Regions from separate parts of the Streptomyces sp. NBC_01497 genome, predicted to be linked through region 2. Evidence: riboswitches for the same ligand, from Rfam matches in the RefSeq annotation. Region 2 holds a riboswitch; the other holds the start of a gene.
What was found. A riboswitch is a leader RNA that binds a small molecule or an ion and turns the genes downstream of it on or off. The one in region 2 is predicted to bind glycine.

Region 1 (11,268 bases), 4.6 Mb from region 2:
AGGAAGTCCTCTCCGCGCGCGTCCCTCATCTGGTCGTTGAGAAGGGTGTAGCGGTCGACGGCGGAGAGGCTTCCCGATCCGACGTCGTGGTGGGCGAGCGTCGGGAGAATTCCGATCATCACGATCCCGGCGTCGACCTCTTCCGCTTTGCGGTGCGCATATCCGAGGCCCGCGCGCAGTTCCTCGGCGAGCTGGTCGAAGACCCGTCCGTTCAGACGGTGCGGCGCGATATTCACTTCGAGGTTGAACATGCCGAGCTCGGTCTGGAAATCGTGGCTCGCGATGCGGCTGAGCACCTCGTTGTTCATCATGCGGGGCAGGCCGTCGGACCCCGCGAGATTGAGTTCGATCTCCAGCCCGATCAGATTCCTGGGCTTGTCGAACCGCTTCTCCGCGAGCAGCTTCCCGAGCACCGAGAGGCACTGCCGGAGCCTCTTCCGGTACTGCTCGCGGCCGGCCAGGTCAAAGCCCCCCGCGTCGACCTTCTCACCCATCGACGTGTCCTCCTCGGCGTTGACGGCCCCACAACAGTGCGCGTGTCTCGCTCGATAATGCCCCCGCGCGTTGATCCCTAACGTCCTCCCCCGGACCCCCGCCCGCGGCTAGACTGTCCCCGGACACGCACGCACGGCACATACGTGACTCATATCCGGCTCACGCGTTCCCCGGGCAGGTTCTGGCGTCACATTCGCCGGGCACCTCCGGGACGCGCCCTTCTGGCATAGCCTCGGGTTCAGTAGCATAGGCATGCACCGGTCGGCGAAGGGTCGTCCTTTCCCCGGCACGGGCCAGGTCGGGCACCGGTACGCGGCTGCCGCGCGAGCATGTGCCCGTGGCATACCGAGCGAGCACGTCCGTGCCGCAGGGTACGCAATGACCGGCGAAAATGCCGGACAGGTTTCGGCCGTCCGACTGAGCGGGATCACCGCAGGCCGGATGCCACCCGTTCACAATGCGTCCAGCAAATCACCGCCGAAATCCGGCTGAATAGTGGCTTGTCCGCAATCGTCGCGACAGCTAGAAGAAACATCGTGTGAACACGGGTCGTATAAACTTCGCGGACGAGGTGGAAAGCGGGCGCAAGGCCCAGGCCCCGGATCACGTTTCCGAGCCCGCACGCCGACAGAGTTGTCCGCACCTCCCTTCGCACCCGCGCTGCACCCTGTCTCCTGAGCGAGAGGCAATCCACCATGCCGCTGCATGTCCCTCCAGTACCCGCACCCGCCCTGCGCAGCGTTTTGACCGCTCTCGGCTCCCCCACCGCCGTTCGAGAGGCCCCGACCCCGGCTCTGCGGTCCGCGCAAGGACCGCTGAGCCCTGAACTCCCCCTTCCGCTCCATGTACTCGACGCCCCCGAGGTGCTCGCCGCACCGGCGCTGCTCGACGGGGCCGAGGCCGCTCCCCACACGCGGCTGACGGGATGGCGGTTCACCATCAGCGCCGGGGAGCGCATGGTGGCCGCCGCCGACACGATGCTCACCGCCGACGGCTGGGCCTTCTCCCGGTTCTTCGAGGGTCCGTACGTGACGGCGACGGAGCGGGCTCTGCGCCAGGCCGAGGTGCTGCACACCGCCTACCAGCCACGCCTGCTCTCCGTACCGGGGCTGTACATGCTGACGCTGTGGCTGCACCAGGACACGGACGCCGACCCGGCCACCGGCGCCGTGGCCCCGGGCGACCTGCTGGTGCCTCTCGCGCCGGCGCCTCCCGGCTTCGCGGCGCACCGGCCGCACCGTGCGGCGGAACTGCTTCCCGTGATCGGTCTGCGGCTCGCTCCCGCACCTCTCGCACCCGCGCCTCTTCTACGTACCCCCGTCTGACCTGCGGCGCAGCGGCCCCCCAGCGCCCCGCGGCCTCCCGGCCGCGGGGCGCTTCGCGTGTTCGGGACGAGGGCCGGGACGGCGTACGCGCCGACGGCCCTCGTGCGGTTCATCGAACGCTCCGGTCACGGTTCGCCAACGGTCATCAAGGACCGCTAAGTTGAGCAGAACCGGCCGACCGGGTGATGGCGTCCTGGCCCACGACACCGTGCTGCCGTGAAATCCCCGTGGATCACTTCGCGCGGGACGACACTGGGTCCGGACAACAGAGACGGGGCGGTCATGTATCCCGCACAGCGCGCGGCACCGGACGGTACGCGTCCTCCGCACAGCGATCAGCCGCACGGCGATCAGCCACGCACGAGAAGCCAGGACACGAAGGCCCGGAGTACGTCAGTCCCCACCACGCAGCGAAAGAACCCGCCCATGTGCCAGCACCAGCCAGCCTGTCCGAGCGCCGACTCCGCCGACCGCGAGGCGGCCCATCCGATGGTGAGCCGTCCCGAGCAGGGCTGGAGTCTGCTCTGCAACGGCGTCGTCCTGTTCGAGGACACCGGTGAACTGCTGCCCGACGGGCAGATCATCGCCCCGCACCGGCCGCTCCGGGCCGACCAGGTGGCAGCGGCGGCGTGACGCGGCGGCGCTCCTGCGGCCGAGGCGCCGGGCGCATGAGCGAGGGGCCGGTCCGGAGCATGCGCTCCTGACCGGCCCCTCGGTGTCGCTGTGGCGGGCTGCCCGCTCCGGTGCCGTACGGGCACGCCTTACTCCCGCTCGCAGGGCATCAGGCCCTGTGCCCGCGAGCGGCGGACGCCGCCGCCCGCGGGCCTTCGACGTCCGTCAGTGCTCGTACGCGTCCAGCGGCGGGCAGGAGCAGACCAGGTTGCGGTCCCCGAACGCGCCGTCGATGCGCCGCACCGGCGGCCAGTACTTGTCGGCTACCGAGACCCCGGGCGGAAAGACCGCCACGTCACGGCTGTACGGGTGGGTCCACTCGCCACCGAGTGCGGCGGCGGTGTGCGGCGCGTTGCGCAGCGGGTTGTCGTCGGCGGCCCACTCGCCGGAGCCGACCTTCTCGATCTCGGCACGGATCGCGATCATCGCCTCGCAGAACCGGTCGAGTTCGGTCAGATCCTCGCTCTCCGTCGGCTCGATCATCAGCGTTCCGGCAACCGGGAACGACATGGTCGGCGCGTGGAAGCCGTAGTCGATCAGGCGCTTGGCGATGTCGTCGACCGAGACGCCGGTCGCCTTGGTCAGCGGCCGCAGGTCGACGATGCACTCGTGCGCCACCAGGCCGGCCGGTCCGGTGTACAGCACCGGGAAGTGCGGCTCCAGACGCTTGGCGATGTAGTTCGCCGCGAGCACCGCGACCTGGGTGGCGCGGGCGAGACCCTCGCCGCCCATCAGCCGCACGTACGCCCAGGAGATCGGCAGTATCCCCGCCGAGCCCCAGGGCGCCGCCGAGATCGGGCCGACGCCCGTCTCGGGACCCGCGGCCGGCTGCAGGGGGTGGTTCGGCAGGTACGGAGCGAGGTGCGCGCGCACACCGATCGGGCCGACGCCCGGGCCACCGCCGCCATGCGGGATGCAGAACGTCTTGTGCAGGTTCAGGTGCGACACATCCGAGCCGAAGCGGCCCGGCTTCGCGAGGCCCACCAGCGCGTTGAGGTTGGCGCCGTCCACGTAGACCTGGCCGCCCGCGTCGTGCACGGCCGCGCAGATGTCGCCGATCTGCTCCTCGAAGACACCGTGCGTGGACGGGTAGGTGACCATGAGGACGGCCAGCTCGGAACCGTACCGATCGATCTTCGCGTGCAGGTCGTCGACGTCGACGTCACCGGAGTCGCTGGTCTTCACCACGACGACGTTCATGCCCGCCATCACGGCGCTGGCCGCGTTGGTGCCGTGCGCGGAGGACGGGATCAGGCAGACCGTACGGCCGGTGTCGCCGTTGGCACGGTGGTACGCGCGTACGGCGAGGAGACCCGCGAGTTCGCCCTGCGAACCGGCGTTGGGCTGCAGGGAGACGGCGTCGTAGCCGGTGACCTCGGCGAGGCGCTCCTCCAGCTCACGGATGAGGGTGAGGTAGCCCTGCGCCTGCTCGGCGGGCGCGAACGGGTGCAGCGCGCCGAACTCCGGCCAGGTGACCGGCTCCATCTCGGTGGTGCCGTTCAGCTTCATCGTGCAGGAGCCGAGCGGGATCATGCCGCGGTCGAGCGCGTAGTCCCGGTCGGACAGGCGCCGCAGGTAGCGGAGCATCGACGTCTCGGAACGGTGGCTGTGGAAGACCGGGTGCGTCAGGTAGTCGTCGCTTCGCAGCAGGGACGCGGGCAGCGCCTCGGTCGCGGCCGCGTCGAGCGCCTCGACGTCGCCCTGCACACCGAACGCCGCCCAGACGGCGGTGAGCTGGGCACGCCCCGTGGTCTCGTCGCAGGCGACGGAGACGTGGTCCGCGTCGACCAGGCGCAGGTTGACCCCGCCCTCCCTCGCGGCCGCGACGACCTCGGCGGCCCGGGCCGGCACGCGGAGCGTGAGGGTGTCGAAGTACGCGTCCTCGGTGATCTCCACACCGCCGGCGCTCAGGCCCGCCGCGAGGAGCGTCGCGTACCGGTGGGTGCGCCGCGCGATGTCCCGCAGACCGTCCGGACCGTGGTAGACGGCGTACATGCCGGCCATGACGGCGAGCAGCACCTGCGCGGTGCAGATGTTGCTGGTCGCCTTCTCGCGCCGGATGTGCTGCTCGCGGGTCTGCAGGGCGAGGCGGTACGCCTTGTTGCCGTCGGCGTCCACGGAGACGCCGACCAGCCGGCCCGGCAGGCTGCGGGCGAACTTCTCCCGGACCGCCATGTAACCGGCGTGCGGGCCGCCGAAGCCCATCGGGACGCCGAAGCGCTGGGTGGTGCCCACCGCGATGTCCGCGCCCAGCTCGCCGGGCGGGGTGAGCAGTGTGAGGGCCAGCAGGTCGGCCGCGACGGTGACGATCGCGCCGAGTTCGTGGGCCCGCTCGACGACGGGGCGCAGGTCGCGCACCGCGCCGGAGGCGCCCGGGTACTGCAGCAGCACACCGAAGACACCGCGCTCGGCGACGTCGGCGGGGATGCCGTCCGCGAGGTCCGCGACGACGACCTCGACCCCGGTCGGCTCCGCGCGGGTGCGGATGACCGCGACGGTCTGCGGCAGGGTGTCGGCGTCGACCAGGAAGACGCCCTCCTTGACCTTGCCCACGCGCCGCGCCATCGCCATGGCCTCGGCTGCGGCCGTGCCCTCGTCGAGCAGCGAGGCGCCGGAGGTGGGCAGCCCCGTCAGGTCCGCGACGACGGTCTGGAAGTTCAGCAGGGCCTCCAGGCGGCCCTGCGAGATCTCCGGCTGGTACGGCGTGTACGCGGTGTACCAGGCCGGGTTCTCCATCACGTTGCGCAGGATCACCGGCGGTGTGTAGGTGCCGTAGTAGCCGAGGCCGATCATCGGCGCGAGCACCTGGTTGCGGTCGGCGAGCGAGCGCAGTTCCGCGAGCACCTCCGCCTCGGTGCGGGCCTCCGGCAGGTTGAGCGCCTCGGCGCTCTTGATCACGTCGGGGACGGCGGCGGCCGTCAGCTCGTCCAGCGAGCCGTAGCCGACCTGGGCGAGCATCTTGGCCTGCGCCGCCGCGTCGGGTCCGATGTGGCGGTGCTCGAAGGGAATGCCGCGCTCCAGCTGTGCGAGCGTCATGCGGTGGGCGGTCATGTGCGGAGGCCTCCTGGTCGACGCGACCTGCGTGGGGCGTCACTCGGCAATGAGTGCTACCCGGACGGCCTCCCCCTCTGTCATACGACCTGAGAGCTTCACCGGCTCGCGGGCATGTGCCGCGCGCCGGTTTTCACCGTCGGTGAGGGCGGAAGCCGTCGACGTCCGTCCTGCTTTCCAGAGTGACCTCGTCCGCGCGGTACGGGGGCCTGAGAGATTCCGGGGAGGATTTGCTCCTTCGGCGCCTCCGGCGGGCTGCCGGAGGACTCTCCCGCGCGGGGTCAGTAGCCACGGCCAGCCTACCAGCGGAGCCTTGAGGTCCACTTTCCGGCCGCCCCGCCCAGGTCCGCCGCGGGGCCCTGCGGCCCGGAGCCCTGGGGTCCCTACCCAGGAACCCCGAGTGGACGCACACCCCGGAGTGCCCTTTTGTAGTATTTACCACCGGTTGCGACTCATTGGAGGGACCGTGGAGACAGACATCGATCCGCGCAGCCTGATCGGCCGCAAGGCGTTCGACCGCGAGGGGCACAAGATCGGTACGGTCGACGAGGTGTACCTGGACGACGCGACCGGTGTGCCCGAGTGGGCGGCCGTCCGCACGGGCCTGTTCAGCAGGGACGCGTTCGTCCCGCTGGAACCCAGCACCCTGGTCGACGACACCCTCCGGATCCCGTTCGAGCGCTCCCTGATCAAGGACGCGCCGGACTTCGGGGTGGGCCGCCACCTCTCCCCGGAACAGGAGCTCCAGCTCTACCACCACTACGGCCTGGAGATCCCCGCCGCCGAGTCGCCCGAGGACGCGGCGTCGCTCTCCGAGAAGGACCGGGAACGCGACTTCGGCAAGGTCGCGGGCCAGGACGACTGAGCCGGCGCCACCGAACCACCGCCGTCCATCCCGGCCACGACGGACGGCCCCGCCGGCCGTTCGCGGACCGCGCCCGGATCGGGAGCGGCCCGGCGCTCGGACCGGGAACAGCCCGGCGCCCGGATCGGGAGCGGCCCGGCGCTCGGACGGCCCGGCCCTCGGACGGCCCAGGAGCGCTTGCCACCCGCCTGCCCGGCGTTCCGGACCCCCGGGCGTCTTCGCGGGGCCTCAGGGCCTCCACAGAGCCGTCACACGCCTCCTTGCGGGCGCGTCGAGCAGCGGGGGAAGTCCGCTTTCGCGTCCGCGAGCCCCGCAGACCCGGCACAGCCCCCGCCCGACGTCGCGTACGCGGGGAACGCCCCCCGGCCGTCGAGCACCGGGGAAAGCCCCTTCGCGTCCGCGAGCCCCCAGACCCGACAGGGGCGCGCCCGACGTCGCGGACGCGGGGAACGCCCCCGGCCTATGTGTCGTCGGACACCAGCGGCAGCGGGTCCGACGGCTCCAGGTCCGGATCGTCCAGCCAGAAGGTGCGGACGCGGCCCACGGCCGAGCCCGGCTGCTCGAAGCGCACCGTGACGCGCCGCGCCCCGCTCCCCTGCACCCAGCCGGGCCCGTGCACGGCGTGCCGCACGTCGTGACCCGCCGGGAAGCGCCGCTCGGCCCGTGACGTCTCCGGTGCCGGAACAGCGGTCACCGGCAGCGGCACCCGCTCCGGGGCCACGGTCGGCTCGTCGGGCAGCGGGAGCGGCGTCTCCACCGCTCCCGCGGCGGCCTGCGCGAAGAGGTCCTCCTGGGTGAAGTCCGCGAGCGCCGTCACGCCCACCCCCAGCAGCCGGACGCCGCCCGTGGTGTTCACCCCCTCCAGCAGCCGCCCCGCCGCCTCCCGCACCACGCTCACGTCGTCGGTGGGACCGCGCAGCGTCTCCGAGCGCGTCAGCGTCGAGAAGTCGTACCTGCGCACCTTGAGCACCACCGTCCGCCCCGACCTGCCGGCCTCGCGCAGCCTGCGCACGCACCGCTCCGCCAGCCGGTCCACCTCGGCCCGCACCCGGACCCGGTCGTGCAGGTCCACGTCGAAGGTGTCCTCCACGGAGACGGACTTGGCGTCCCGGTCGGAGACCACGGGCCGCTCGTCGAGGCCGAGCGCCATCCGGTACAGCGACAGGCCGTGCGCCCTGCCGACCAGGCGTACGAGTTCGTCCTCGCCCGCCTCCGCGAGGTGCGCGACGGTCGTCATGCCGGCCCGCCGCAGATGGTCACCCGTGGCCGGGCCCACGCCGGGCAGCGTCCGCACGGACATCGGCGCCAGCAGATCGCGCTCGGTGCCCGGCTCTATCAGCACCAGCCCGTCGGGCTTGGCCTCCTCCGAGCCGATCTTCGCGAGCATCTTGGAACCCGCGAGGCCCACGGACCCCCGCAGGCCGGTCACCGCCAGGATGTCGGCACGCAGCCGCTCGCCCGTGGCGCGCGCCGAGGCGCTGTCACTGGCCGTACCGCCGGCTTCCAGATCCACGAAGGCCTCATCCAGACTCAGCGGCTCGACGAGCGGTGAGAGCCGCCCCAGCAGCTCCATCACCTGCCCGCTGATCGTCCGGTACAAGGAGAAGCGCGGCACCAGGTACGCGGCGTTCGGCGCGAGCCGCCTGGCCTGCGCCATCGGCATCGCCGAGTGGACACCGAACCGCCGGGCCTCGTAGGAGGCGGTCGCGACGACCCCGCGCGGCCCCAGGCCGCCGACCACCACGGGCTTGCCCCGCAGGCTCGGCTTGGACGCCTGCTCCACCGAGGCATAGAACGCGTCCATGTCCAGGTGGAGGATCGTCGGCGCGGGTCTCATGACCTCGATGCTGCCGCAGAGGTCTGACAACGGCGCCCTCGCGGGCGCGGAGCGCGTGTCACCCGGCGAGCGTGCCGCCCGGGCCGCCCCGGGAGAGGCCGGCGTCCGCCGGGCCGGAGCCCGGCGGACGCCGTCTCTCGGGGTTCAGACGGCGCGGTCGCGGCGCCTGCGCGCGAGCTCGTCCGCCGGGTTGTTGCCGATCAGCGTCTCACCGGTGTCGACGCGCTCCCCGTGCAGCTGGGAGAGCGCCGCCTCGACGTCCCGCCAGACCACGCCGACGGCGATCCCGAAGACGCCCTGGCCGCACTGGAGCAGCGAGACGACCTCGTCTGGGGACGTGCACTCGTGGACGGTCGCGCCGTCGCACATCAGCGTCATCCGGTCGAGGTCCTGGAAGCCGCGGTCGCGCAGGTGCTGGACGGCGGCCCGGATGTTCTGCAGGGCCACTCCGGTGTCCAGGAACCTCTTGACGATCTTGAGCACCACGACATCGCGGAAGCCGTAGAGCCGCTGCGTGCCGGAGCCGTAGGCGGGCCGCACACTCGGCTCGACGAGCCCCGTACGCGCCCAGTAGTCCAATTGGCGGTAAGTGATTCCCGCCGCCGCACAGGCCGTAGGTCCCCGGTACCCGACACTCTCGTGGGTGGGATCGACCGAACTGCCGTGAAGCCGGTACGCACTCGCCGTCGTACCGTCGCCGCTGCTTCTCACGCCGACCTCCGTCCTTGACCTGCCTTCACGACGGTAGGCAGTCACCAGGGGTGCGTCAACGATCGCCGCACTCGCCACGCCGAGTGATAATCACCCTGAGGGTGGTTTAGCGTGCCCGATTACCGGGAAAGGCTGCTCGAATCGCCTGAGCCAGAGCATGCTAGCGGGTGCGGCACCGCCGGACGTCAGGGCATCGAAGGCCGGGCGGCCGACCCGGCCGCCCGGCCCCGATCTCCGGTCTCACTGGCTGTTCGTCCCGAAATCCTCCGGCGAGATCTGGTCGAGGAACTCGCGGAATTTCTCCACTTCGTCCTCCTGCTCGTCGGGGATCGCGATTCCGGCGTCGTCGAGTACTCCGTCGCTGCCGTAGATCGGCGTTCCCGTGCGCAGGGCGAGCGCTATGGCGTCGGACGGCCGTGCGCTCACCTCGACTCCACTGGCGAAGACCAGCTCCGCGTAGAAGACCCCTTCGCGGAGATCCGTGATGCGTACTTCCGTGAGCTCCTGGCCCACCGCTTCAAGGACATCCTTGAAAAGGTCGTGCGTCAGCGGTCTTGCCGGTGCCATGCCCTGCTGAGCGAAGGCGATGGCGGTTGCCTCCCCAGGTCCGATCCAGATGGGGAGGTACCGATCGCCTCCCACTTCGCGCAGGAGCACGATCGGCTGGTTGGAGGGCATTTCCACCCGGACACCCACAACGTCGAGCTCGTTCACACAGCAACCCTAGGACGTGCCCGGCAGGTTTGGGTAGTCGGGGCACCGTCGTGCTCAGTGGAGTCGGCCACCCAGGGCCGTACGCACGAGCGCCGCGTGCAGCCGTACGGACAGCCCCGCGAGCTCTCTTGTGGTCGCCTCCGCATGGGCCCTGGTCTGCGGGTTACGGTGCCTGCGCAGCGGCGCGACGACCTGTTCGACCAGCCCGGCCTCCCGCTCGGCAGCCGCTTTCATCACCCGCAGATGGCGTGGTTCCAGACCGAAACGGCCGAGATCCGCCACCAGCCTGGCCACGGTGACGGCGTCCGCGTCGTAGCTGCCGTCCTCCAGCGCGGCGATCAGGCCGTACGACTCCCACTCGGCAAGCTCGTCCTCGCCCACCTCCAGCGCGGCGAGCAGCTCCGCGCGCCCCAGCCGGGCGGCTGTCGGCTGGTCGTCGGCGGGGTCCTCCGGGACCGGCCAGACGTCCCTGCGGTCGCGCTGGGGGCCCGGCAGCGCCACCTGCTCGCCACGGGCCAGCGCCTCCAGATGCTCCTTGATGACCTTCAGGGGAAGATAGTGGTCACGCTGCATGCGCAGCACCAGCCCGAGCCGCTCCACGTCCTCGGGGCTGAACTTGCGATAGCCCGACGGCGTCCTGCGCGGCTCCACCAGGCCCTCCGCCTCAAGGAAGCGGATCTTCGAGATGGTGACCTCGGGGAACTCGTCGCGCAGCCGCCCGAGCACCGCCCCGATGCTCACCAGCGGATCCGCCGCCGGGGCGGTGCCGCGTTCGGCACCGCCCTTCGGGGTAAGCAACATGGACTCTCCGGGGGTCACACGCCCCGCTGGCTCGCGTAGAAGACCAGTCGGTACTTGCCGATCTGGACCTCGTCGCCGTTCGCCAGCAGGACCGAGTCGATCCGCTCACGATTGACGTAGGTGCCGTTGAGGCTGCCCACATCGGAGACGGTGAACAGGCCGTCCGTACCCCTGCGGAACTCCACATGGCGTCGTGAGACCGTCACGTCGTCCAGGAAGATGTCGCTCTGCGGGTGGCGGCCGGCCGTCGTCAGCTCGCCGTCCAGCAGGAAGCGGCTGCCCGAGTTGGGCCCCCTGCGCACGATGAGCAGCGCGGAGCCGAACGGCAGCGCCTCGACGGCGGCCTGCGCCTCCGGACTCAGCGTCGGCAGCTGCGTCTGACCCGTGGTCTCCGGGTCGTACGCCTCCAGGCCGGAGATCGAGATCGTCGACGTCGTCTCCGCGGCTCGCTCGCTCGGCACACCCGCCCGCAGCGGCGCGCCGCAGTTCGAGCAGAAGCGGCTGGCCTCGGCGTTGCGATGACCACATCTCGTGCATACCAGGGCCGACATGCCGGGGTCCTCCTGCCGTGGCTGCCCCGCCCGTGGGTCGGTCGCGAACGAGGCCGTGGGAAAGTCTCCACTCGTACTTGAGGCTGACGGTTCCCCGAAACCTATGCGGCCTTGCCCGGCAGGGTCAACAGACGACGCGCCGGGTCCCTGGCCGCCGACCTGGTCGCGGAAGAGCGGGCGCTCACCGCCCTGCTCCTCGCTCTGCCCCTGGCGCGCGGCACGATGACGGGCGTTGCCGCCCTCCTC
Region 2 (11,268 bases):
TCGCGCAGCCCGTCCCCCAGCAGATTGAAGGCCAGAACGGTGATGAAGATCGCTACACCGGGGATGACCATGAACATCGGGTCGACCTGGTACAGGTCGGTGGCCTGGTTCAGCATGCCGCCCCAGGAGGACTGCGGCGGTTCGATGCCGACGCCCAGGTAGCTGAGGGATGCCTCGAACAGGATGTTGGTGGGGATGAGCAGGGTCGCGTAGACCAGGATCGGCGCCACCAGGTTGGGCAGCAGCTCCCTGAACAGGATGAACGCGCCTCTGGCACCCAGCGATCGGGCCGCCTCGACGAACTCGCGCTCCCTCAGCGACAGCGTCTGCGCCCGCACGATGCGTCCCATGTACGGCCAGTTGAAGAATCCGATCACGAAGATCAGCACGGCGATCCTGAGGGTCAGACCGCTCAGCCCGAACGCCTTGCCCTGCAGCGTGGCGGAGATGGAGATCGCGAACAGCAGCAGCGGGAAGGCCAGGAACGTGTCCATGACCCGGCTGATGGTGGAGTCCACCCAGCCGCCGTAGAAGCCGGCGACGACACCCATGATCACGCCGATCACCACGGACAGCAGCGTCGCGCCGCCCGCGACCAGCAGCGACACCCAGGAGCCGTCGAGGACCCGGGCCAGGATGTCACGGCCCGTCTGCGGCTCGACGCCGAGCGGGTGGTGCCAGCTGATGCCGCCGAAGCCGCCCTTCGGTGCGAGCAGCACCGGGTCGACCAGGCTCTGGTGGAAGGCGTCGGGGTCGAGGCCGAACACGGACTGGATCGGCTTCGACAGGATGGCGACGAGGACCAGGAGCACCACGATGACACCGCCGGCCATCGCGACCTTGTCCCGCTTGAGGCGGGTCCACGCGATGCGGCCGAGTGAACGCCCCTCGATCTGCTTGCTCCCGGCGCCCGCGAGCACCGCCTCCGGCTGCACGCTCGCAGCAGACTTGGTGGTCTCTATTGGTGCCGTCATTGCGCTGGGGACCCCTCTTCTCGGCCGATGGTGTCCGGCCACGACCGCCGCCATGGCGGAACTACGCCGCTGTGGCGGCCGATTCACTGATCAGCTTCTGATCATCATGATGCATGTGGCCCGTTGCGGTTTCCGGAGCGGGGACCGGTCCGGGCAGCGCGAGGAACGCTCCCGCAGGTTCGGGGCGCTGTGGTCCTTGGACCCTGTGCTGGTGGGAGTCTTCTGCGAGTCCTGGATCACCCGCCAGACCTGACGGGGAATGGTTGCCCAACCGTGATGCATCGCGCAGGGTTCCGTTATGCGGACGCTGGGTACTGCTCAGCGGATCTTTGGGACATCCCCGCCCAGGTCAACAGCGGTGCGGCGCACGGGCGAAGAGGCCCGGACAAACGTCCCTGCGGGGCCGGTCAGTAACGGTGTGCGGGGGGCGGGTAACCGTAGCCGCCGGCGGGAGCCGCGCCCACGTGCGCCTCGCGGTCGTAGAACGCGCGGGTGTTGGCGCGCAGCCACATCGTGACCGGGTCGTGGTCGTCGGACATCGCCACCGTCGAGACCGGCAGTCCCTCGGGCACTACGCTCACCGACTGGCGCATCATCGTCCGCACGGACTCGACCGCCGCCGCTCCCGTCTCGTAGAGATCGAGGCCGACGGCGAGGTACGGGGTGCCGAGCGCGGGCTGCACCCACGCGCGGCGCAGCGATCTGACAGCCGGCGTGCGGTGCGCGTTCTGCGTGAGCAGCGCGTAGAACTGCGGGATCTGCAAGGTCGGTTCGGTGATCCTGAGCGGCCCCGCGGGCATCCGGTCCAGACCAGTGGCGATCCTGCGCAGGTCGGGCCAGGGAATCCCGAGGCCACCGCCGGGGGCGTGCGGGTTGAGCCAGATGCCCCAGCCGTCGGGGTAGAGCGAGCGGGCGATGTCCCGGCCCTGGACGACCTCGTGGGACCGGTTCCAGCCGCTGGCCGCGAGTTCCTGCGCCGAGGTCACGCAGGGCGCGTAACCGTGGCCGTCCACCTGCATGTTGCCGTACTGCGCGGAGGGCGAACCCGGTCCGCCCTGCCACAGCAGCATCCAGACGCTGCCCGCCGTCTCGTCGGCGAGAGCGCGCAGCAGCGCCTCGTAGGCGTCGTAACGGCCCGGTGTCACCTGGCGCAGCATCTGCTCGATGTGCCCGGCCTCCGCGGTGCCTGGCGCGCTCACTTCGCTCCCCGCCCCTCTACCCTCGCCATCAGACCTGCTCCCCCGGGCACGCGGTCCCGGCGCCCCCGTCATCAAACCAGCTTAGGCGGCACCACTGACACAGGCTTGACGGCGGGGCGTGGCGTCAGGCCTGCCCGCGCTGGTAGAAGGGGCGGACCCGGCCGAGCATCCAGTCGGCGACCGGATCGTTCTGCGCCAGGTCCAGCAGCAGCAGGTTGACCTGCCAGGGGACCTCCACGCGGCCGAGTGCCCGGCCCAGCGCGTCGAGGGCCCCGTTGCCGTCCGCGGGCTCCCAGGGCACCAGTTGGACTCCGACGAACAACTGGTACGCGCCCGCCTCGACGGACGCGAGCGCCCGGCGGGCGGTGGCGACCACCCCGGACGCCTCGAACTCGGCGGCGGCCGCGGTCAGGAAGTCCAGCGGCTCGTCCTGCCAGTCCGGCTCGAACAGCCGGACCCTGCCGCCGGCCTCCGGCCCGTCCAGCACGGTGCGTCCCGTACGGCAGAGTTCCGCGACGGCCACGGGCGGCAGCGGCATGCCCACCACGCCCCCGGGGTTGACCACGATGCCCAACTGCGGTGGCAGACCCCGGGCGAGGTCGCGGGCGGGCGCGACGGTGAACGACATGTGGCTGCCGACGCACCGCAGGAACTGCTCCTCCGAGCTGAAGACCGGGACGTAGGCCCCGCCCCCTATCTCGACCGTCGGCAGGTCGAGCCCCTGACTGTCCGGGCCGCCGCCCTCCGGCAACGGCACCCAGACCTCACTGCGGCCGAGTACCTCGACGAGCCGGGCGCCCGCCGTTTCGCTGCCGAGCGAGGCGGCGAGCACCTCTTCGAGTTCGTTGCCCGGCCATGCCGTGTCCACTGTGCTCAGTCCTCCGCCTTGCCCCTACTGGTCCGGGGCAGCACCTTAACGGCCCTGCTCGCCCGTGGGGTGCCCGGTGGGTGGGCCGTCGGCGAACACGATGGCTCCGAGGGTGCCCACCGCCTCCCGGTCCAGGAGCACGGCGGACCGGCAGCCCGGCAGCCGGCCCGACCCGACGTCCGCGAGGAGCCGCGCCACCGCCCTGCGGTGGCGGGCGAAGGCGTACCGGGAGACGGCCCTGCCCCGGGCCCGCTGGCCCGCGCGGGCGACCTCCGGCGGCACGTCGATGAGGACGAGGTGCAGCGCACGCCCGCGCCCGCGCGCCTCGCGGGCCAGCCACCGGCGCACCCAGGTCTGGGTGCCGCAGTCATGGACGACGACGCTGCGCCCGGAGCGCAGCAGCCGCCACAGGCCGGCGTAGTGCGCGAGGCGCACGACGGGCCGGTAGAGGGCGTACGGGAGCAGGGGCAGCCGGCGGGCCCACCGCTCGCGTGCGTCCTGGGAGTCGACGCCGCCGCCGGTGGCCCGGCGGATCAGGGTCGACTTGCCGCTGCCGGGCAGCCCCGAGATCACGACGAGGTCCCCGGTCGCGAAGACGAGCCCGCCGGACGGCGTCCCGGAGCGCCCCCGTAAGTCCCGGACATGGAACGCGTCCCGGACCGGCCGCGGTTCCTGGACGGGGGACCGGTCCCGGACGCCGGACGCCCGGCGTCCTGGCGGCGGTCCCGCCGGGGGGCCGGTCCTCGGGCCGGGGAGCGCGTGGGGCGGGGCCGAGCCCCCCGGCGAGGCGATGGCGTTCCGCGCTGCCCCGCGCTCGGACCTCCCCGCTTCGTCCGGTGCGCCCCTGCCCGTGCCGGGACCGCCGCCCCGTTCATCCCCGCCGGCCGGGCGCCGCGGCCCTTCCCCGGGCTCCCCCGCCCGGCCGTCCTCATCAGTGACCGCCCGGGCCTCCCGATCCCCGCCTGCCGCCCGGCCCTCCTGATACGCCGGCCGGCCCCCGTCCCGCTCCCGCGCCGGCTCGGGTTCCGGCGCCGCGCCCCTGCCCCGTTCCGCCGCCGTCTGGTCCCGCACCGTCATGGCCGCCGCCCCCTGTCACGGTCATCCGCTGTCCCGTCCCGCGGGCACGCCGTGCCCGCGTCCGCAGTCGGTAAAGAAATGGTAATGGCGGCCGAGGTTCCCGTGACAGGGCGCGCATGCGATGATGGCCGCGCCAACTCCATACCGGCCGTTTGAATCCGCGCGGGAGAGTTCCGGACACCTCGGGTGCACCGGACGCCGAAGGAGCAAGTTCCTCCCTTGAATCTCTCAGGCACCGATACCGCGTGGGCGAGGCAGATCTGAAAAGCGGGCCGCCACGCGCGCCCCCACCCAAGGTGCAAATCATGGCCCGTGACTGGGCGGTCATGATGAACCTCTCAGGTTCCGATGACAGATGGGGAGGACCGTCCTCGCCCTTCATCCCTGGGAGCCACCGATGAGCCCGTCACCCCGCCGCACCGCGCTCGACGCCGTGCACCGCGCGCTGGGCGCGACCATGACCGACTTCGCGGGCTGGGACATGCCGCTGCGCTACGGCAGTGAGCGCGAGGAGCACAACGCCGTGCGCACCTCCGCCGGGCTGTTCGACCTCTCCCACATGGGCGAGATCACGCTGACCGGTGCCGGTGCCGCCGCCGCGCTGGACTACGCGCTCGTCGGCAACATCGGCGCGCTGGCCGTGGGCCGCGCCCGCTACACGATGATCTGCCGCGAGGACGGCGGGATCCTCGACGACCTGATCGTCTACCGCCTCGGCGACGAGCACTTCATGGTCGTGGCGAACGCGTCGAACGCCCAGGTCGTGCTGGACGAGCTGAGCGCGCGCGCGGACGGCTTCGACACCGTCGTGCGCGACGACCGCGAGGCGTACGCGCTGCTGGCCGTACAGGGCCCGCGCTCGGCCGCGATCCTGAAGAGTCTGACCGACGCGGACCTCGACGGCCTCAAGTACTACGCGGGCCTGCCCGGCACCGTGGCCGGCGTGAACGCCCTGATCGCGCGTACGGGCTACACCGGCGAGGACGGCTTCGAGCTGTTCGTGGCGCCCGCGCACGCCGAGGGGCTGTGGCAGGCGCTGACCGGGGCGGGCCGGGAGGCCGGCCTCATCCCGTGCGGCCTGTCCTGCCGGGACACGCTGCGCCTTGAGGCGGGCATGCCGCTGTACGGCAACGAGCTGTCCACCGCTCTGACCCCGTACGACGCGGGCCTCGGCCGGGTCGTCAAGTTCGAGAAGGAAGGCGACTTCGTCGGCCGGATGGCGCTGGCCACGGCGGCGGAGCTGGCCGCGGTGAAGGCGCCCCGCAAGCTGGTCGGCCTGATCGCGCGGGGCCGCAGGGTGCCGCGCGCGGGCTACCAGGTCGTCGCCGGGGACGCGGTCGTGGGCGAGGTCACCTCGGGCGCCCCCTCCCCCACCCTGGGCAAGCCGATCGCCATGGCGTACGTGGACACCGCGCACGCGGAGCCCGGCGCCGAGGGCGTCGGGGTCGACATCCGCGGCAACCACGAGCCGTTCGACGTCGTGGCCCTGCCGTTCTACAAGCGCGAGAAGTGATACTCCGTTTCCCACCAGGGCCGCCGCGCACCGCGGCGTTCGTCCACCACCCCACCGGGCCCGTTTCGGCTGCCCGTCCGCGTACAGGAGAATTCAGGACATGAGCAACCCCCAGCAGCTCCGCTACAGCAAGGAGCACGAGTGGCTGACGGCCGTCGAGGACGGCGTGTCGACGGTCGGCATCACGGAGTTCGCGGCGAACGCCCTCGGCGACGTCGTCTACGTCCAGCTCCCCGAGGTCGGGGACACGGTGAGCGCGGGCGAGACCTGCGGCGAGCTGGAGTCCACCAAGTCGGTCAGTGATCTCTACGCGCCGGTCACCGGCGAGGTCACGGCGGTCAACCAGGACGTGGCGGACGACCCGTCACTGGTCAACACGGCGCCCTTCGAGGGCGGCTGGCTCTTCAAGGTCCGCGTCTCCGAGGAGCCCGGGGACCTGCTCTCGGCCGACGAGTACACCGAGTTCGCCGGCAACTGACGCCACTGACGGTAATCGACACCAGGGACTGATCCGCTTTGTCTTCGCTCCTGAACACCCCGCTGCACGAGCTCGACCCGGACGTCGCCGCCGCCGTCGACGCGGAGCTGCACCGCCAGCAGTCGACGCTGGAGATGATCGCCTCGGAGAACTTCGCCCCGGTCGCCGTGATGGAGGCGCAGGGCTCCGTCCTCACCAACAAGTACGCCGAGGGCTACCCGGGCCGCCGTTACTACGGCGGCTGCGAGCACGTCGACGTGATCGAGCAGATCGCCATCGACCGGGTGAAGGCGCTGTTCGGCGCGGAGCACGCGAACGTGCAGCCGCACTCGGGTGCCCAGGCCAACGCGGCGGCGATGTTCGCGCTGCTGAAGCCCGGTGACACGATCATGGGGCTGAACCTCGCGCACGGCGGGCACCTCACCCACGGCATGAAGATCAACTTCTCCGGCAAGCTGTACAACGTGGTGCCCTACCACGTCGACGGCGAGAGCGGTCAGGTCGACATGGCCGAGGTGGAGCGCCTGGCGAAGGAGACCCGCCCGCAGCTGATCGTCGCGGGCTGGTCGGCGTACCCCCGCCAGCTGGACTTCGCCGCGTTCCGGCGGATCGCCGACGAGGTCGGCGCGTACCTGATGGTCGACATGGCGCACTTCGCCGGGCTGGTCGCCGCGGGGCTGCACCCGAACCCCGTGCCGCACGCGCACGTGGTGACGACGACCACCCACAAGACCCTCGGCGGCCCGCGCGGCGGCGTGATCCTCTCGACGGCCGAGCTGGCGAAGAAGATCAACTCCGCGGTCTTCCCCGGCCAGCAGGGCGGGCCGCTGGAGCACGTCATCGCGGGCAAGGCGGTCGCGTTCAAGATCGCCGCGACGGACGAGTTCAAGGAGCGCCAGCAGCGCACGCTGGACGGCGCGCGCATCCTCGCCGAGCGCCTGGGCCGCCCGGACGCCGTCGAGGCGGGCGTCTCGGTCCTGTCCGGTGGTACGGACGTCCACCTGGTCCTCGTCGACCTGCGTGACTCCGCCCTGGACGGGCAGCAGGCAGAGGACCGGCTGCACGAGGTCGGCATCACCGTGAACCGCAACGCGGTGCCGAACGACCCCCGCCCCCCGATGGTCACCTCCGGCCTGCGGATCGGCACCCCGGCGCTCGCCACCCGCGGCTTCACCACCGAGGACTTCACCGAAGTGGCGGATGTCATCGCCGAGGCGCTGAAGCCGTCCTTCGACGGTGCGGCCCTGGGCGCGCGGGTGGCGGCACTGGCCGCGAAGCACCCGCTGTACCCGACGCTGTAGCCGTCGGTCACCGCGGGAGCGCAATTCTGGCATCGGCGGGGCATCGCGGCACACTGGAGTGTGGTGCGCGGTGCCCCGCCGTGCGCCGCGGCACGTCTCGGCCCCGCACCGCCCCACCGGTCGGCGCGGCCCTACCTGGCGGACAACGGAGTCCGCCGACCAGCAAGGAGTTCCACGTGGCCATCTCGGTCTTCGACCTGTTCTCGATCGGCATCGGCCCGTCCAGCTCGCACACGGTCGGCCCGATGCGCGCTGCCCGCATGTTCGCCCGCCGCCTGAAGAACGAGGGGCTGCTCGTCCATGTGGCCTCGGTGCACGCCGAGCTGTACGGGTCCCTCGGCGCCACGGGGCACGGGCACGGCACGCCGAAGGCGGTCCTGCTCGGGCTGGAGGGCAACTCGCCGCGCACGGTCGACGTGGAGCACGCGGACGAGCAGGCGGAACGTATCTCCACAGGCGGCAGGCTGAACCTGCTCGGTGTGCACGAGATCGCGTTCGACGCCGCCAAGGACCTGGTGCTGCACCGTCGCAAGCGGCTCCCCTACCACGCGAACGGCATGAAGGTCACCGCGTACGACACGGCGGGCGAGACCCTGCTGGAGAAGACGTACTACTCGGTCGGTGGCGGCTTCGTCGTGGACGAGGAAGCCGTGGGCGAGGACCGCATCAAGCTGGACGACACCGTCCTCAAGCACCCCTTCCGCACCGGCGACGAGTTGCTGCGCCTCTCCCGCGAGACGGGCCTGTCCATCTCCGCGCTGATGCTGCAAAACGAGCTCGCCTGGCGCACCGAGGACGAGATCAGGGCCGGGCTGCTGGAGATCTGGCAGGTCATGCAGGCGTGCGTCAGCCGGGGCATGACCCGCGAGGGCAACCTGCCCGGCGGCCTGAAGGTACGGCGGCGGGCCGCGAACTCGGCGCGCCAGCTGCGCGCCGAGGGCGACGCGCAGACCCACGCGATGGAGTGGATCACCCTCTACGCGATGGCCGTGAACGAGGAGAACGCCGCCGGCGGCCGGGTCGTCACCGCCCCGACGAACGGCGCCGCCGGGATCATCCCCGCGGTCCTGCACTACTACATGAACTTCTGCTCCCACGGCGCCACGCCCCAGGAGCGCGACGACGACGTGGTCCGCTTCCTGCTGGCCGCCGGCGCGATCGGCATGCTCTTCAAGGAGAACGCGTCGATCTCCGGTGCCGAGGTCGGCTGCCAGGGCGAGGTCGGCTCGGCCTGCTCGATGGCGGCGGGCGCCCTCGCCGAGGTGCTGGGCGGCAGCGCCGAGCAGGTCGAGAACGCGGCGGAGATCGGCATGGAGCACAACCTCGGCCTGACCTGCGACCCGGTCGGCGGCCTGGTCCAGATCCCGTGCATCGAACGCAACGGCATGGCCGCGGTGAAGGCGGTGACCGCGGCGAAGATGGCGCTGCGCGGCGACGGCAGCCACAAGGTCTCCCTCGACAAGGTCATCAAGACGATGCGGGACACCGGCCGGGACATGTCGGTCAAGTACAAGGAGACGGCGCGGGGCGGGCTCGCGGTGAACATCATCGAGTGCTGAGGGGGCCTGACCAGCTCGTTCCTGGTGGGTTCAGCGTGTGGGGCCTTCCCTGCTTACGCGTCAGAACGTCCCTGGAATCTCCCTGAGACCGACGTAGATGCCCCTGTGTGTCCCTGCATGTCTCGCTCTCGGGGGCTGGCCGACGGCCGGGGAACCCGCACCCTTGCCGCACTCTCAGGGTGTGGCGTGCAGTCGGTGCACGGGACTACCTGCTTGGTCACGAGCTCGCCCGCCTAAACGAGCACGATCACTCGCCAGAGTTCTGGAGCCTGGTCGGACGCGCTATGCCCGACTAAGTGCGCTGGGGAACAGCTAGATCTGCTGACGACCAACCGCTGCTTCCGAAGTCAGTGGACTCCGCGCAGTAGCTTGCTCGTCGGTGGGATGGCCGGGACCAGGGTTCCTTGGCTGGCCGCAAAGGCACTATGGTGCCTCGGGAAAGATCAGCTTGGGGGAGGCGCCGGTGCTGCCGCACCAGATGCAATATGCGCAGAGCAAGTTTCGATCGCTGATCGAGGGCAGCTCCGGCAACGAGTTCGAGAAGCTCTTCCACCGGGTCATGGAGCTCCGGCACGAGGACTACGTGCCGATCCGTACCGCAGGCTCCATCGGAGACCTGGGCGGTGATGGTCTGCGGACGGTGGGGCGACGTCTCTACGCTTGCTACGCGCCGGAGACCTTCAATGTTTCCGAGGTGCGCGGAAAGTTCCGCGGTGACGTGGAAAGTGCCATCATCCAGCGCCCCGAGCAGTTCGACATCTTTGTCTTCGTCCACAATGACCAGCGGGGAGGCATCCACCCGGTCGTATCGGGACTGCTCATGGAGGCGGGCAAGGACCATCCACGTATAACGTTCCACCAGATGGGCCCTCAGAAGATCTGGAACGAGGCGATGTTCCTCGACCGCTTGAGGATGGAATACCTGCTCGGCGAGGCGATCCCCGTCGAGCTGGTCGCATACAGGATAGGTATGGCCGAAATCGAGCCGCTCCTCAAGCACTTAGCGGATAAGCGCCAGCACCATGCGTCAGCGGGCGAAATACCGCTGCCCACCACCTACAAAGTCGATTACAACGAGCTGTCTTCCCAGGCACGTCAGGTCCTGCAGGCCGGCCGGCCATACGGCTACCTGGTCGAGCAGTACTACAGAGACGGCCTGGATCTAAGGGAGCGGGACGAGGTCGCGGACAGCTTCCGCGCCTACTACCGCCGAATGCGCAATGAGCACGGCGATGACGCGGATGAGATTCTATGGCAAATGCAGCGTTACGTACTGGGGCAGGAAGCTGCACGCTGGGAACGCGAAGAGGCAGCGAAGGCCGTTCTCGCTTACTTTTTCGACGAATGTGACATCTTCGAAGTACCGCCACCTGGGTGGCAGCCGTCCGTCGACGTGGAAGGAGGAGCAGGGTGATCACCCCAACCAAGGGAATCTCCCCTGACCGCGCGCTCCTCGCCGTCGGTGCCCAGATCGCCGTGCAGCTGGACCGCCCGCTTACGGTCAGCCAGACCTGGGCTCGACTACGCGAGTGGCGCCGCGAGAACGGTCATCCAGCTCCGCTCTCCTTCGGGTGGTTCGTCCTTGCATTGGACGTCCTGCACGCGCTCGGCATCGTCGATCTGAACAACGAACTGCTCACCAGGGGGACCGCCCATGCTGCGCCAACTGCGCGCTGATGATGAGCGGTTCAAGACGGTCACGTTCCAGTCCGGCTTGAACTTGCTGGTGGCGGAGACCACCGATGTCTCTCGTTCCACCGACAGCCGCAACGGCTCCGGCAAGTCCAGCATGATCGAACTGCTGCACTTTCTGCTCGGAGGCCGCCCCGACAACAAACACCTTGTCGCGCGTGAGGAACTGCGCAGGACTACCTTCACGCTCAGCCTGGACTGGCCCGAACTCCGGCAAGAGTTGAGAGTCAGCCGGAGCGGCGGAGACGCCAAGACGGTGACGCTCGATCCTGCGGTAGCCCGTCGGCCCGGCCCCACTGGGTTGTCCAGGATCGCCGAGCCGCCGAGTCTGTGGGAGGTAGCCGAGCCAGAGACACTGCCGGTCACGGTTGCCGGCCCCCAAAAAGTTCACTTCACCGAGTGGCAGGCACTCATCGAGGAGAATCTCTTTGGACTGACTGGAGACCACCCAGGGGTCAGTGGCCGCGCTCTGCTCTCATTCCTCATCCGCCGCGTAGGTGACCACGGGTTCAACGAGGCGGTGCGGAGTTTCGCCCGGCAGCCGGAGGGACAGGCGGCTCCCAACCTCGCCTACCTGCTAGGTCTTGATTCGTCCCTTGCTGCCCGT

Region 1: another riboswitch for glycine. It lies ahead of gcvP (aminomethyl-transferring glycine dehydrogenase); the one in region 2 lies ahead of gcvT (glycine cleavage system aminomethyltransferase GcvT).

What each region holds. Positions count from the first base shown of each region.
Region 1 covers NZ_CP109427.1:6,950,118-6,961,385, reverse strand. The annotation lists gene OG310_RS29460 (glutamate--cysteine ligase) at 1-494, opposite strand, end outside; gene OG310_RS29455 (hypothetical protein) at 1,191-1,820, shown strand; gene OG310_RS29450 (DUF5999 family protein) at 2,247-2,453, shown strand; gene gcvP (aminomethyl-transferring glycine dehydrogenase) at 2,658-5,543, opposite strand; glycine riboswitch at 5,731-5,827, opposite strand; gene OG310_RS29440 (PRC-barrel domain-containing protein) at 5,998-6,408, shown strand; gene OG310_RS29435 (DNA polymerase IV) at 6,869-8,245, opposite strand; gene OG310_RS29430 (MerR family transcriptional regulator) at 8,390-8,956, opposite strand; gene OG310_RS29425 (bifunctional nuclease family protein) at 9,197-9,670, opposite strand; gene ftsR (transcriptional regulator FtsR) at 9,725-10,471, opposite strand; gene OG310_RS29415 (FHA domain-containing protein) at 10,486-11,268, opposite strand, start outside.
Region 2 covers NZ_CP109427.1:2,363,959-2,375,226, forward strand. The annotation lists gene OG310_RS10010 (ABC transporter permease) at 1-974, opposite strand, end outside; gene OG310_RS10015 (enhanced serine sensitivity protein SseB C-terminal domain-containing protein) at 1,382-2,173, opposite strand; gene OG310_RS10020 (enhanced serine sensitivity protein SseB) at 2,298-3,041, opposite strand; gene OG310_RS10025 (AAA family ATPase) at 3,087-3,833, opposite strand; glycine riboswitch at 4,272-4,372, shown strand; glycine riboswitch at 4,373-4,483, shown strand; gene gcvT (glycine cleavage system aminomethyltransferase GcvT) at 4,516-5,631, shown strand; gene gcvH (glycine cleavage system protein GcvH) at 5,732-6,109, shown strand; gene glyA (serine hydroxymethyltransferase) at 6,148-7,410, shown strand; gene OG310_RS10045 (L-serine ammonia-lyase) at 7,587-8,969, shown strand; gene OG310_RS38535 (YgjP-like metallopeptidase domain-containing protein) at 9,149-9,265, shown strand; gene OG310_RS10050 (ABC-three component system protein) at 9,433-10,383, shown strand; gene OG310_RS10055 (ABC-three component system middle component 6) at 10,380-10,646, shown strand; gene OG310_RS10060 (ABC-three component system protein) at 10,624-11,268, shown strand, end outside.